DNA from 2 places in the Pedobacter aquae genome. Region 2 is predicted to be linked to the other one. Evidence: riboswitches for the same ligand, from Rfam matches in the RefSeq annotation. Region 2 holds a riboswitch; the other holds the start of a gene.

What was found. A riboswitch is a leader RNA that binds a small molecule or an ion and turns the genes downstream of it on or off. The one in region 2 is predicted to bind cobalamin.
Region 1: linked by a shared signal. The riboswitch ahead of FYC62_RS09430 (ribonucleoside-diphosphate reductase small subunit) and the one ahead of FYC62_RS05060 (TonB-dependent receptor plug domain-containing protein) in region 2 are both predicted to bind cobalamin.

The regions. Positions count from the first base shown of each region.
Region 1 covers NZ_CP043329.1:2,161,324-2,167,397, reverse strand. The annotation lists gene FYC62_RS09440 (DUF421 domain-containing protein) at 1-647, opposite strand, end outside; gene FYC62_RS09435 (isopenicillin N synthase family dioxygenase) at 795-1,760, shown strand; cobalamin riboswitch at 1,901-2,120, shown strand; gene FYC62_RS09430 (ribonucleoside-diphosphate reductase small subunit) at 2,229-3,197, shown strand; gene FYC62_RS09425 (ribonucleoside-diphosphate reductase subunit alpha) at 3,330-5,696, shown strand.
Region 2 covers NZ_CP043329.1:1,144,121-1,150,194, forward strand. The annotation lists gene FYC62_RS05030 (prolipoprotein diacylglyceryl transferase) at 1-74, shown strand, start outside; gene FYC62_RS05035 (GtrA family protein) at 74-409, shown strand; gene FYC62_RS05040 (inositol monophosphatase family protein) at 527-1,321, shown strand; gene FYC62_RS05045 (heme-binding domain-containing protein) at 1,318-1,803, shown strand; gene FYC62_RS05050 (putative sensor domain DACNV-containing protein) at 1,824-2,966, shown strand; gene FYC62_RS17045 (hypothetical protein) at 2,955-3,131, opposite strand; gene FYC62_RS05055 (hypothetical protein) at 3,118-3,393, opposite strand; cobalamin riboswitch at 3,577-3,767, shown strand; gene FYC62_RS05060 (TonB-dependent receptor plug domain-containing protein) at 3,979-5,784, shown strand; gene FYC62_RS05065 (DUF6580 family putative transport protein) at 5,820-6,074, shown strand, end outside.

The DNA of each region.
Region 1 (6,074 bases), 1.0 Mb from region 2:
CCGCACTTGCTGCAAACCGCCTCTGTTGCTATGTCTAATTCATGAACTTTACCGCAAGAAACACAAGCAAATAAACCTTTTTTTGTAATCTCTTTTACAGGATTTCTAACTTCTTGTGGCAGTATAGGTAAACCGTATTTTACATCTTCGTTTTTATAGAAAAATACACTTATATCTCCAGATACTTCTAAAATAGCTAGTTTTACTTGGCCTAAATGGTCTATGTGTTCCATTCTTAGTTCTGCATAAAATTCGTCAACAGCTATGTCTTCTTTTTTCATTCTTTCTATAACAAATTCCCCGTCGACAATTAAATAAGCCGGTTTGCCTTCTATCCAATGCTCAAATTTTTTAAATTTAAGCGCCCAAGTAACAGTTCTATAAAAAGCTAAAACGCAAATAAAAACAGTAATAGCGGGTAATAAACCTACATCTTCATAAAACATAGGGTCGCCGGCTGCAGAACCTAGCGTGATGATAATGACCAACTCAAAAATAGATAATTGCTTAATGCCTCTCTTGCCTGTAAGTTTTAAAGAAAATAAGACCACGATAAACATGACTAAGCATCTGAATATCACCTCCAACAAGAAAATAATAGGCAAATCATTCATTAAAACTCTTTCCCATTCAAAAATTTCATTCATAGTTATAATTCAGGAAATTATTTATCTTTATAAAAATGTGTAAAACTCAAAATAATGAAAATCAGAGTTTTAAAGCGTGATGTTTAAAAACAATATAGGTTTATCCACATTTTGAGCTTACATTTGTTTTACTACAAACAACAAAACATGGCTACATCAATAAATATACCGCGTTTAGATTTAAACGATTATGTGAATGGTACAGCAGTACAGAGAAAACAATTTTCTGATGATATTGGCAAAGCTTTTAATGATACAGGTTTTGTTACCATCACCAATCATGGTTTAAGTAAGGAGCTTATCGATAACCTTTACACACAAGTAAAAGAGTTTTTTAGTTTACCCGAAGAAACTAAATTAAAATACGAAAAAGTAGAGCTTGCAGGGCAACGTGGTTATACCTCAAAAGGTCGCGAAAAAGCTAAAGATTCTAAAACACCAGATTTAAAAGAGTTTTGGCAAACCGGGCAATATGTTGAGGATGGAGATGTCATCAAAGAAGAATATCCAGATAATGTTCTTGTAGAAGAAGTACCTGCTTTTAACATCGTTACCAAAGAAATCTACCAAAAATTAGAGCATGCAGGTAAGCAGCTTTTAAAAGCTATAGCAGTTTATTTGGGTTTACCCGAGGATTATTTTGAGGATAAAGTGCATAATGGAAACTCCATATTAAGAGCTATACATTATTTCCCGATTGAAAATCCAGATGCTTTACCTGCCGATGCAGTAAGAGCCGGGGCGCATGAAGATATCAACCTCATTACTTTATTAATTGGTGCTAGCGCAGATGGTTTAGAAGTTTTGACTAGAAACGGAGATTGGTTTGCCGTTAAAGCCCATGGCGAAGATATTGTAGTTAATGTTGGCGATATGTTACAGCGTTTAACCAATAACAAGTTAAAATCGACCACTCATCGTGTGGTAAATCCGCCAAGAGAATTGATGAAGAGCTCTAGGTACTCGGTACCCTTTTTCTTGCATCCAAAATCGGGTATGGATTTAACTTCTTTAACTTCTTGTATTGATGAAGAAAACCCTAAAGCTTATAGCGATATGACGGCTGGCGAGTATCTCGACGAACGTTTAAGAGAAATAGGTCTTAAAAAATAAAAATCAGTAATTCAGAATAGGAAGGAAGCGCCCCAAAAAGGCGCTTTTTTGTTTTTATAGCAAGGTTGTGAATAAGTTTCCTTATTGTTCAAAACTTCATTGCCTATACTCGCTTTATTAGTCATACTTTTGAAATAGTTCTTTAACATCACTTATTCAGGTTACCAAATTTGTTTTGGTATTAAAAGGGAACCATGTTAAAATCATGGGCTGACGTTGCAACTGTATTTCTGTTTTTTCAACTAAAATTTGAAATCAAAAATTTGCTAAATATCAGGTCACTGTTTTGTTTTTCAACAAAATGGGAAGGCATTTAGTAAACAGATAAGCCAGGAGACCTGCCGATTAGGATTTGTCAAGACTTTCACGTAAAAGGTTTTGATAGAAGCTCTTCTAAACCCTCAATACCTATCAGGGTCTATGTTGTCTTTTGTCAATTCCTGTTTGTAAAATTTAAAAATTAGAACCATGCAACAGGAAGAAGTATTACTTAAAGAAAACAAGGATCGTTTTGTGATTCTGCCCATCAATTATCCCGCAATTTGGGAAATGTACAAACGCCACGAAGCTAGTTTTTGGACAGCAGAAGAGATAGATTTATCTGCCGACCAAAAAGATTGGGAAAATCTTAATGATGGCGAAAGGCATTTCATTAGCCATATTTTAGCTTTTTTTGCCGCTAGCGATGGTATTGTGAATGAAAACTTAGCGGTTAATTTCATGAGCGAAGTACAGGTGCCAGAAGCTAGGTGCTTTTATGGTTTCCAAATCATGATGGAGAATATCCACTCAGAAACCTATGCTTTATTAATTGATACTTATATCAAAGATGTAAAAGAAAGAAACCATCTTTTACATGCCATAGATACGGTTCCATGTGTGCAGAAGAAAGCACAATGGGCACTAAGATGGATAGAAAAAGGCACTTTTGCACAACGTTTGGTAGCTTTTGCTGCCGTAGAAGGTATTTTCTTTAGCGGTAGTTTCTGTTCTATTTTCTGGTTAAAGAAAAGAGGCTTAATGCCTGGTTTAACTTTTAGTAACGAGTTAATTTCAAGAGACGAAGGTTTACATTGCGAATTTGCTTGCTTGCTTTACGGTATGCTTCAAAATAAGTTGAGCAAAGAAGAGGTTTATGAAATTATTTCTGAAGCTGTAGAGATAGAAAAAGAATTTATTTCTGAGGCATTACCCGTTAATTTAATCGGGATGAATGCTCGCTTAATGATGCAATACATCGAGTTTGTGGCTGATAGATGGCTAGTAGAATTGGGTTATGATAAAAAATATCATGCTACAAATCCTTTTGATTTCATGGAAATGATATCCCTACAAGGTAAAACCAATTTCTTTGAAAAACGTGTAGGCGATTACCAAAAAAGTGGTGTATTAAGTAGCAAAGAAGACCAAGCGTTTTCACTGGAAGAAGATTTTTAATTAGATGCTTAGTCCTGATGAATTATCGGGCTAGTTGGTTAGTTTATTAGGCTATGAAATCGCCATCCCGACAAACTACCCACTAACAACCTAACAAACTAATCACCTAACAATCTAACAAACTAAAAAAGAATGTTCGTAATAAAAAGAGACGGAAGAACAGAATCCGTAAAATTTGATAAAATAACCTCAAGAATAGAGAAACTCAGCTACAGCTTAAATGCAGATTTTGTAGACCCTGTAGAGGTTGCTAAAAAGGTAATCGATGGCTTGTACGACGGAGTAACAACATCAGAACTAGATAATTTGGCGGCAGAAACCGCGGCTTCTTTAACCACCCGTCATCCAGATTATGCCATTTTAGCTTCTCGTATAGCGGTATCTAATTTACATAAGAATACCATCAAGTCTTTTTCAGAAACCATGCGATTATTGCATGAATATAAAGACCCAAAAACATTAAAGCCAGCTTCTTTAATTGCTGATGATGTTTGGCAGGTGATAGAAGAAAATGCCGACATTTTAGATAGTACCATCATTTACGATAGAGATTTTAGTTTCGATTATTTCGGTTTTAAAACTTTAGAGCGCTCTTATTTGCTAAAACTTAACGGTCGTATTGTAGAGCGTCCGCAGCATTTATTTATGCGTGTTGCAGTAGGTATTCATAAGCAGGATTTAGCTAGCGCTATCAAAACTTATGAATTAATGAGCGAACGTTGGTTTATTCATGCTACACCAACCTTATTTAACGCTGGTACACCAAAGCCACAAATGTCTAGCTGTTTCTTGGTTGCCATGAAAGATGATAGCATTGAAGGTATCTATAGCACCTTGATGCAAACCGCCAAGATTTCGCAAAGTGCAGGAGGTATTGGTTTAAGCATCCATAATGTTAGGGCAACCGGTTCTTACATTAGTGGTACAAATGGAACCAGTAATGGTATTGTTCCTATGCTGAAAGTGTTTAACGATACTGCCCGTTATGTAGACCAAGGTGGTGGTAAAAGAAAAGGTGCTTTTGCTATTTATCTAGAGCCTTGGCATGCAGATATTTTTGACTTCCTGGATTTAAAGAAAAATCACGGTAAGGAAGAAAACAGAGCTCGCGATTTGTTTTACGCTCTGTGGATGTCTGATTTATTCATGAAAAGGGTAGAAGCTAATGGCGATTGGAGTTTGTTTTGCCCACATGAAGCACCAGGCTTAGCCGACTGTTTTGGTGCCGAGTTTGAAGCGCTTTATCAGCAATATGAGCAAGAAGGAAGAGCCAGAAAGACCATTAAAGCACAAGAATTATGGTTCGCTATTCTTGATTCGCAAATAGAAACAGGTACGCCATATTTATTGTATAAAGATGCAGCCAATCAAAAATCAAATCAGCAAAATTTAGGCACTATAAAAAGTTCTAATTTATGTACCGAGATTATAGAATACACTTCTCCAGATGAAGTTGCGGTATGTAATTTGGCTTCACTTTCTTTACCTCGTTATGTTATAGATGGTACTTTTAACCACGAAAAGCTTTACGAAGTAAGTTATCAGGCAACTTTAAACCTTAATAGAATTATAGATAACAACTACTATCCGGTAGAAGAGGCTAAAAATTCTAACATGCGCCACAGACCAATTGGTTTGGGTGTACAAGGTCTTGCCGATGCTTTTATTCTGTTAAAAATGCCTTTTGAAAGTGAAGAAGCAAAACAACTGAATAAAGATATTTTTGAAACCATCTATTTTGCTGCTATGACAGCTTCTGCTGATTTAGCAGAGAAAGAAGGACCTTATGAAACATTTAAAGGTTCACCACTTTCTAAAGGACAGTTCCAGTTTGATTTATGGGGAGTACAGCCAGAAAGTAAACGTTGGGATTGGGATGCTTTAAGAAAGAAAGTTATAAAAAAAGGTGTAAGAAACTCTTTATTAATGGCGCCAATGCCAACAGCATCAACCTCACAAATACTTGGAAATAACGAATGTTTTGAGCCTTATACCTCTAATATTTATACCAGAAGGGTATTAAGCGGAGAGTTTGTAGTGGTAAATAAGCATTTATTAAAAGATTTAGTAGAACTCAATCTTTGGAATAGTAAAATGAAGGATGCTATTATTTTGGCAAACGGATCGGTACAAGATATAGAGGCTATACCGCAACGCATCAAAGATTTATATAGAACGGTTTGGGAAATTAAGATGAGAAATGTGATTGATATGGCTGCCGATAGAGGAGCATTTATTTGTCAGTCTCAGTCTTTAAACTTGTTTATCAGTTCTCCAACCGCTTCAAAATTAACCTCTATGCATTTTTATAGCTGGAAAAAAGGCTTAAAAACAGGTATGTATTACTTAAGAACACAAGCAGCTACACAAGCAGTCAAGTTCTCGGTAGAAAGTCAGGCGGGAAAAGAGATGGAACCTTTGGTACAAACACCAGAAGTTGTGATAGAAGAAGGTGCAAGTTGTAGTATGGAAGATGGTTGCTTGTCTTGCGGGTCTTAATTAATAGGTATTAGTGCTATTGTATTAAATTTTCTCGTGAAAATAAATAATTAGATTATGAGCGTACAAGTGTTATTTAATTTTATTCTTAGTAAGGATAAAAGTGACGTGTTTTTGATGTCAGGAGATTTTGATTGGCTATATAAAAATGTATTCCATGAATCAGAATTTTATATTGGGATGAACTTCAATCATAATGGATGTACATACATTTTAGAAGAGCTTATTTATTGTTTACCTCAAAGGAAGTCTGTTTATTGGAGTCAAGCAGATCATGATTGTTATTTTGGCGAACCTTGTAAGTCTAATTTTGATTTATATATAAGGTGTTCTAAAAAGTAGAAAATCTATAATTCTAATATTAAACTTGCATTTTAA
Region 2 (6,074 bases):
TCATGATATTAGCAGGTATAGGAGGCATTATTTGGTCTGTAAAAAATTATAAGTCGGGAAGGGCGGTAGCCTAATGCCTGTTTTATCAAAATCAGAGACTTTAAATGCTTTTTATCAACATAAAATGGTGCGTTTTTTCCTTTCTGCAGGAATTGCCACCATTACAGATGTTTTGGTGTATTATACCATCATCAATTATGTATTAAAGCATCAGAGTATACAATTTAACCAGTTTAGGGCTAGTGCCCACGAGTTTACTTTAACTATTTCTTACTCGGTTGGTATTATTGTTAACTTCTTAATTACCAAATACACCGTATTTAACGAATCTAATCTGAAAGCCAGAAAGCAGTTTATACGCTTTGCTACCATAGCTTTTATTGGTTTTTTGCTAACTACGCTTTATTAAGATTTTTTGTAGAGCTGTGTGGTTTTTGGCCTACGGCCGGGCGTATTAGTTCTGCTTTAAGTTTAGGTTTTGCCAGTTACTACATCCATAAATTATTTACGTTTAAAGTTCGTACCCATGCTTAACTATCAGGAATTGTGTGATGAAGTTATCCGTATTGCTAAAGAAGCCGGAGCTTTTATCAGAAAAGAATCAGCATTATTTCAATCCTCAAAAATAGAATATAAAGGTACCAATGATATGGTTTCTTACGTGGATAAAACCTCTGAAGAAATGATTATATCAGCCTTAGCAAAAGTTTTACCTGGTTCTGGCTTTATTGCAGAAGAAGGAGAACATCAAAAAGCCGAAACTTTTAATTGGATTATAGACCCTCTAGATGGCACTACCAATTTCATTCATGGTATTCCGGCTTTTGCGGTAAGCATAGCTTTGCAAGAAGGAGATGAACTGGTTTTAGGTGTAGTTTATGAAATTGGTAAGGACGAATGCTTTTACGCTTGGAAAGGAAGCGCTGCTTTCTTAAATGGTAAAGAAATAAAAGTCTCTGCTAGTACTAAAGTAGCCGATAGCTTGCTAGCAACAGGTTTTCCTTATTATGATTTTACCCGTAAAGATGCCTATATGGCTTTATTTGGAGATTTAATACAAAGCTGCCACGGTTTAAGAAGGATAGGAGCTGCTTCTGTAGATTTAGTTTATACAGCTTGTGGTCGTTTTGATGCTTATTTTGAATATAATTTAAAACCTTGGGATATTGCCGCAGGGATGTTTATTGTACAACAAGCAGGCGGAGAAAATTTTGATTTTGAAGGTGGGAAAAATGCTTTAAAAAATTGCGATATTGTCTCCACAAACGGACACATATCACAAGAATTATTAACGGTTATAAACAAGTATTTTAAATCATGAAGAAGAAAATTTTATTAGGCTTATTGGCTGTTTTGGTGATTATACAATTTATCAAACCAGAAAAAAATGTAAGCTCTACACCATCTGTTAACAGTATACACAATAAGTTTCCTGCAAATGAGGAAACCATGCAGATTTTAAAAACTGCTTGTAATGATTGCCATACCAACAATACCGTTTACCCTTGGTATGCTCATATACAGCCAGTGGCTTGGTGGTTAGATAGCCATGTAGATGATGGTAAAAAACATTTAAATTTTGATGAGTTTTTAACTTACAAACTTAAAAAGCAAGACCATAAACTAGAAGAATTAATAGAGTCTCAGGAAGACCATTGGATGCCTTTAGATTCTTATACTTGGATACATAAAGATGCTAAGTTAGATGAAAAACAAAGACTTGCATTGGTTAATTGGGCTAAAGAAACACGTTTAAAAATTCAAAGCGACCCTGCTTTTGCATTAGAAGAAGATAAAAAATAGAAAAATGTATAATGGCTTCTATGCAATACTCCCCAAAGTATCAGTCGGCAAAAATTGTTGCTCCTAAAATAGAGGAGCACTTTCTGCATCATATTGCTTTAGCAAGCCATAAAGGAGAGCAGGATATTGCTACTATACCGCAGGTAAGTATCATAGAAGCTATTATTGATGTTTGTTTCTGGGCGAGTTTTAGAAGTGAAGAAGGTAAATATCCACGTATTTCTTTAGCTTTTTTATCTCCCGAGCAAGCTTTACATCCGGTAGTATTTCAAGAGAAATTAAGTTTAAATGCTTATGTACTTTCTAAATTAGCCCCAGGTATAGAAGGTGCCGGTATACATTTAGGCGTTTGGTATCAGGATGGTGAGCTTTATGTTTGGGGCTCTACCACCAGCATTCCCGATTATTGTTTCGTTTTAGATGTTTCTGAACCTGGCTTATTGGTAATCAAACATAAGCGTATTAATGGTTACGGAAAATTTACCAACGTTGTCATCCTCAAGGGTGATGAAATTAAAATTGTGAATGAAGATAGTGGTATGCTACCTGATAGTCCGCAAATTCTGAAATCACTTTTAGGTTTTACGGCACCATATTTAAGAAACGATACGGCTAACATCCTGATACAATTAGCAGTTTTTATGCGCTCTCATGGTAGAGGAGGAACTTTGCTGCTTACCCCATCGGCTGACGAGCAATGGAAATCTTCTTTGATACAGCCTTTTCATTATCAGTTAAATCCGCCGTTTGAAGGCTTAGCTAATTTAATTTTAAAAGACGGTGCTAACATCAGCGAAAGCTTATGGGTAAGTAAATTAAAAAGAGAAGTTGACCATATTGCAGGTTTTACAGCTATAGATGGCGCAACTATTATTAATGATAAATATGAGCTTTTAGCCTTTGGCGTAAAGATTGGCAAACGTGAAGGAAATACCAGCGTAAAAAAGATAGCTTTTATTGAGCCTGTTATAGGTGGTGAGGCTTCTTTGTTAGAAGTTTCGAGATTGGGGGGTACCAGGCACCTTTCTGCCGCTCAGTTTGTTTTTGATAATCATGATTGTATTGCTTTGGTAGCTTCGCAAGATGGATATTTTACAGTGTTGTCTTGGTCAGAAAGTATGAAATGCGTACAAGCGCATCGTATAGAAACTTTACTTTTTTAACTTCTTTTTGTTTGAGCTTTCATTATCTGTTTCAAAAATAGAAACAGGTTTATTAGCAATCTCATCGTTTCTTTTTACCAATAAATCTCTTTTAGCTTTTTGCTTTTTCCAGTCTTTTCTATTGGCTTGTGGTTCATCAAAAGTCATAGCTTTAAATTTTAGCATGTCTAAAAATTAATAAATTAACCGTTAAAACTGCAGCACCCAATAGAAACTGAAACATATCGCCAAAAGGCAATAATTTTAAAGAAATAATCCAGCTGCCTATACTCAAAATTGATAAAACATAGAGTAAACTAGTGTATAACACATGCTGTTTGCCTTTATTTAGTTCTTCACTTAGTCTGTGTTGATGATGATTAAAATTTGTTTGTAGTGCGCTTTTGCTTTTTAAAGCTTTTACGTTACTGGCGATATTGATTTTCATAGCGATAATATTTTGGTAGACTATAAACTATAATCGATAACTGTACCAAAAAAATAATAAAATTGATTTTATGAAAAATATATCATTTTGATGGATTAAAACTTCTTTTCTTTTGGTTTTTTATAATTTTTTGGTGCTTATTGTGAATTGTTTAAAAAAAATGAAACAATAAAATATTTTCCTCTTATCTTTGCGGCGTTATGGTTCTCGTTTTAGAACGAGATTAAAAGGGAATGAAGTGTAATTCTTCAACTGTCCCGCAGCTGTAAGCTCTAGAAAACTGTTTCTTAAAGCGCCACTTGTTTGATACTTCAAACTGGGAAGGTTAGAAACGGGGAGTAAGTCAGAAGACCTGCCTAACTGTTAAAAATTCATAGCTTTCGGGGATTGAAGCGTTTGAATGAGAATACTACCATAAGGTATTTCAATTTCAAAACCAATTTTCTGTTTGCTGTGGGCTAAAACTCACAACAAAATGAAAAGAAAAACATTTACGTTGCAGCAGGCCTAGGGCTTGTTCAACTGGCATTAACAGATGCCCGGCTTTATGCACAATCGCAAAAGCCCAGTTCATTAAGCGAGGTCGTGGTAACAGCTTCTCGTTCTCCAAAAAAAATCAGTGATATTGGTAAAATGGTTAGGGTAATCTCTCGAGAAGAGATAGAACGCTCTCAAGGCAGGACCTTACCAGAATTGTTAAACACTGTTCCCGGTTTAAACGTTACCGGTAGCGGTAGTGCTTTGGGCGAAGTAAAATCAGTTTACCTAAGAGGTGCTTCTTCTGCCAATACGCTTATTTTAATAGACGGTATTCCGGTGAATGATGCATCAGGAATTTCTGGTGAATATAATTTAGCAGCTATCGCAATAGACCAAATAGAAAGAATAGAAGTATTAAAAGGTGCTAGCTCTACTTTATATGGTTCAGATGCTGTAGCAGGTGTTATCAATGTCATCACTAAAAAAGGAGAGGGCAAGCTTAAAACAAATGCCTTGTTAAGTGGTGGCTCTTACAATACTTACAAACAAGCTGTTGGTCTTAATGGTAATATCAATAAAACAGCTGTAGCTTTAAATTTTTCTAATTTAGATAGTAAAGGTTTTTCGTCTGCCCAGCCTTTAAATGCAGCTTCTCTTTTTGAGAAAGACAAATTTAGTCAGCAAGGTTTAAGTCTTAATTTATCTCAATACCTTAACAACACCGTAAAAATATTAGGTGGTTTACAACTTAATAATAATAAATCTGGTTTAGATGGTGGAGCTTTTCAAGACAATACTAATTATAACTACAATAAAGTAGCTTTATTAGGAAATATTGGCCTTAATGTAGCTTTAAGAAAAGGTAATTTAAGCTTAATAGCTAGCCAAAATAATGTATCTAATAAGTTTAATAATAACGGCGCTAATAGTTATTACAAAGGCAGTATTACCAATGTAGAAGGTATATTCTCATACAAAGTGAATAACTTTTTAGATTTAACATCAGGGGCTAATTATAAATACAGTGCTACCGACCAATTTAGTGGTTTTGGTGCGCCACTTACTGCAGGAAATGCTAATAACAATATCGCTAGTCTTTTTACCTCTCTATTCTTTAACGTAAAAGATGTTTTTAGGATGGAGCTAGGTGGTAGATACAATAACCATAGCGCTTTTGGAGATAATTTTACTTATACTTTTAATCCTTCTGTATTACTATTCAATAGTATTAAGGTTTATGGTAATATTTCTTCTGCTTTTAGAGTACCAAGTTTATATCAGCTTACTTCAGAATATGCAGACCCTAATGGATTAAACCCAGAGACATCTTTTAACTATGAGGCTGGCTTTAGTACAGATTTATTCCAGAATAAATTAAACATCAATACCAGCGTCTTTTTTAGAGAGATTGATGATGTGATTGATTTTGGCTCTAGAGCAGATGGTAGCTTTGGTTATTTAAATCAGAATCAGCAAAATGATGAGGGTATAGAAACCGAAATTGGCTTTAAACCTAGCGATAAATTAAGCATCAGTGCATTTTATGCTTATGTATATGGTAGGGTAATTAAATCTCCGGGTACGCCAGGAGCTTTTAATCTTTCTAGAAGACCAGTAAATTCATCAGGCGCTAATGTGAGCTATAACTTGAATAAAAACTTAAGTTTTAGCCTATTATACAAATGGACAGATAGTAGAAGAGATATTTATTACGATACCGATTTTAACGAACAAAATGTAGTTTTAACATCGTATCATAAGTTTGATGCCTATGTACAGTATAAAACAAAGAAAAATGTTACGCTTTTCGCGGATGTAAAAAATCTCTTTGATGCCAGATATAATGATTTTGCAGGCTATAATACCATGGGTACAAACTTTAATGCAGGTATAAGCTTTCTTTTTCAATAAGATTTAATAAATTTACCATTCATAATTTATAACATATGTCTTTAAATAAAATAAACGTAAGAAACTGGGTATTGGTAGTGATGATTCTTGCCGCAGCTGCTACAAGATTTTTTAGCTTAGGCGAACAAACTGCTTGGTCTAATTTTACCCCTGTAGGTGCAATTGCTATGTTTGGTGGTACTTATTTTACCAATAAATACAAAGCTTATTTAGTTCCTCTAATTACCCTTTTTATAAGTGATATTTTTGTAACCTATTCTTACACAGGAGAGTTTACTTTATTTTACAAT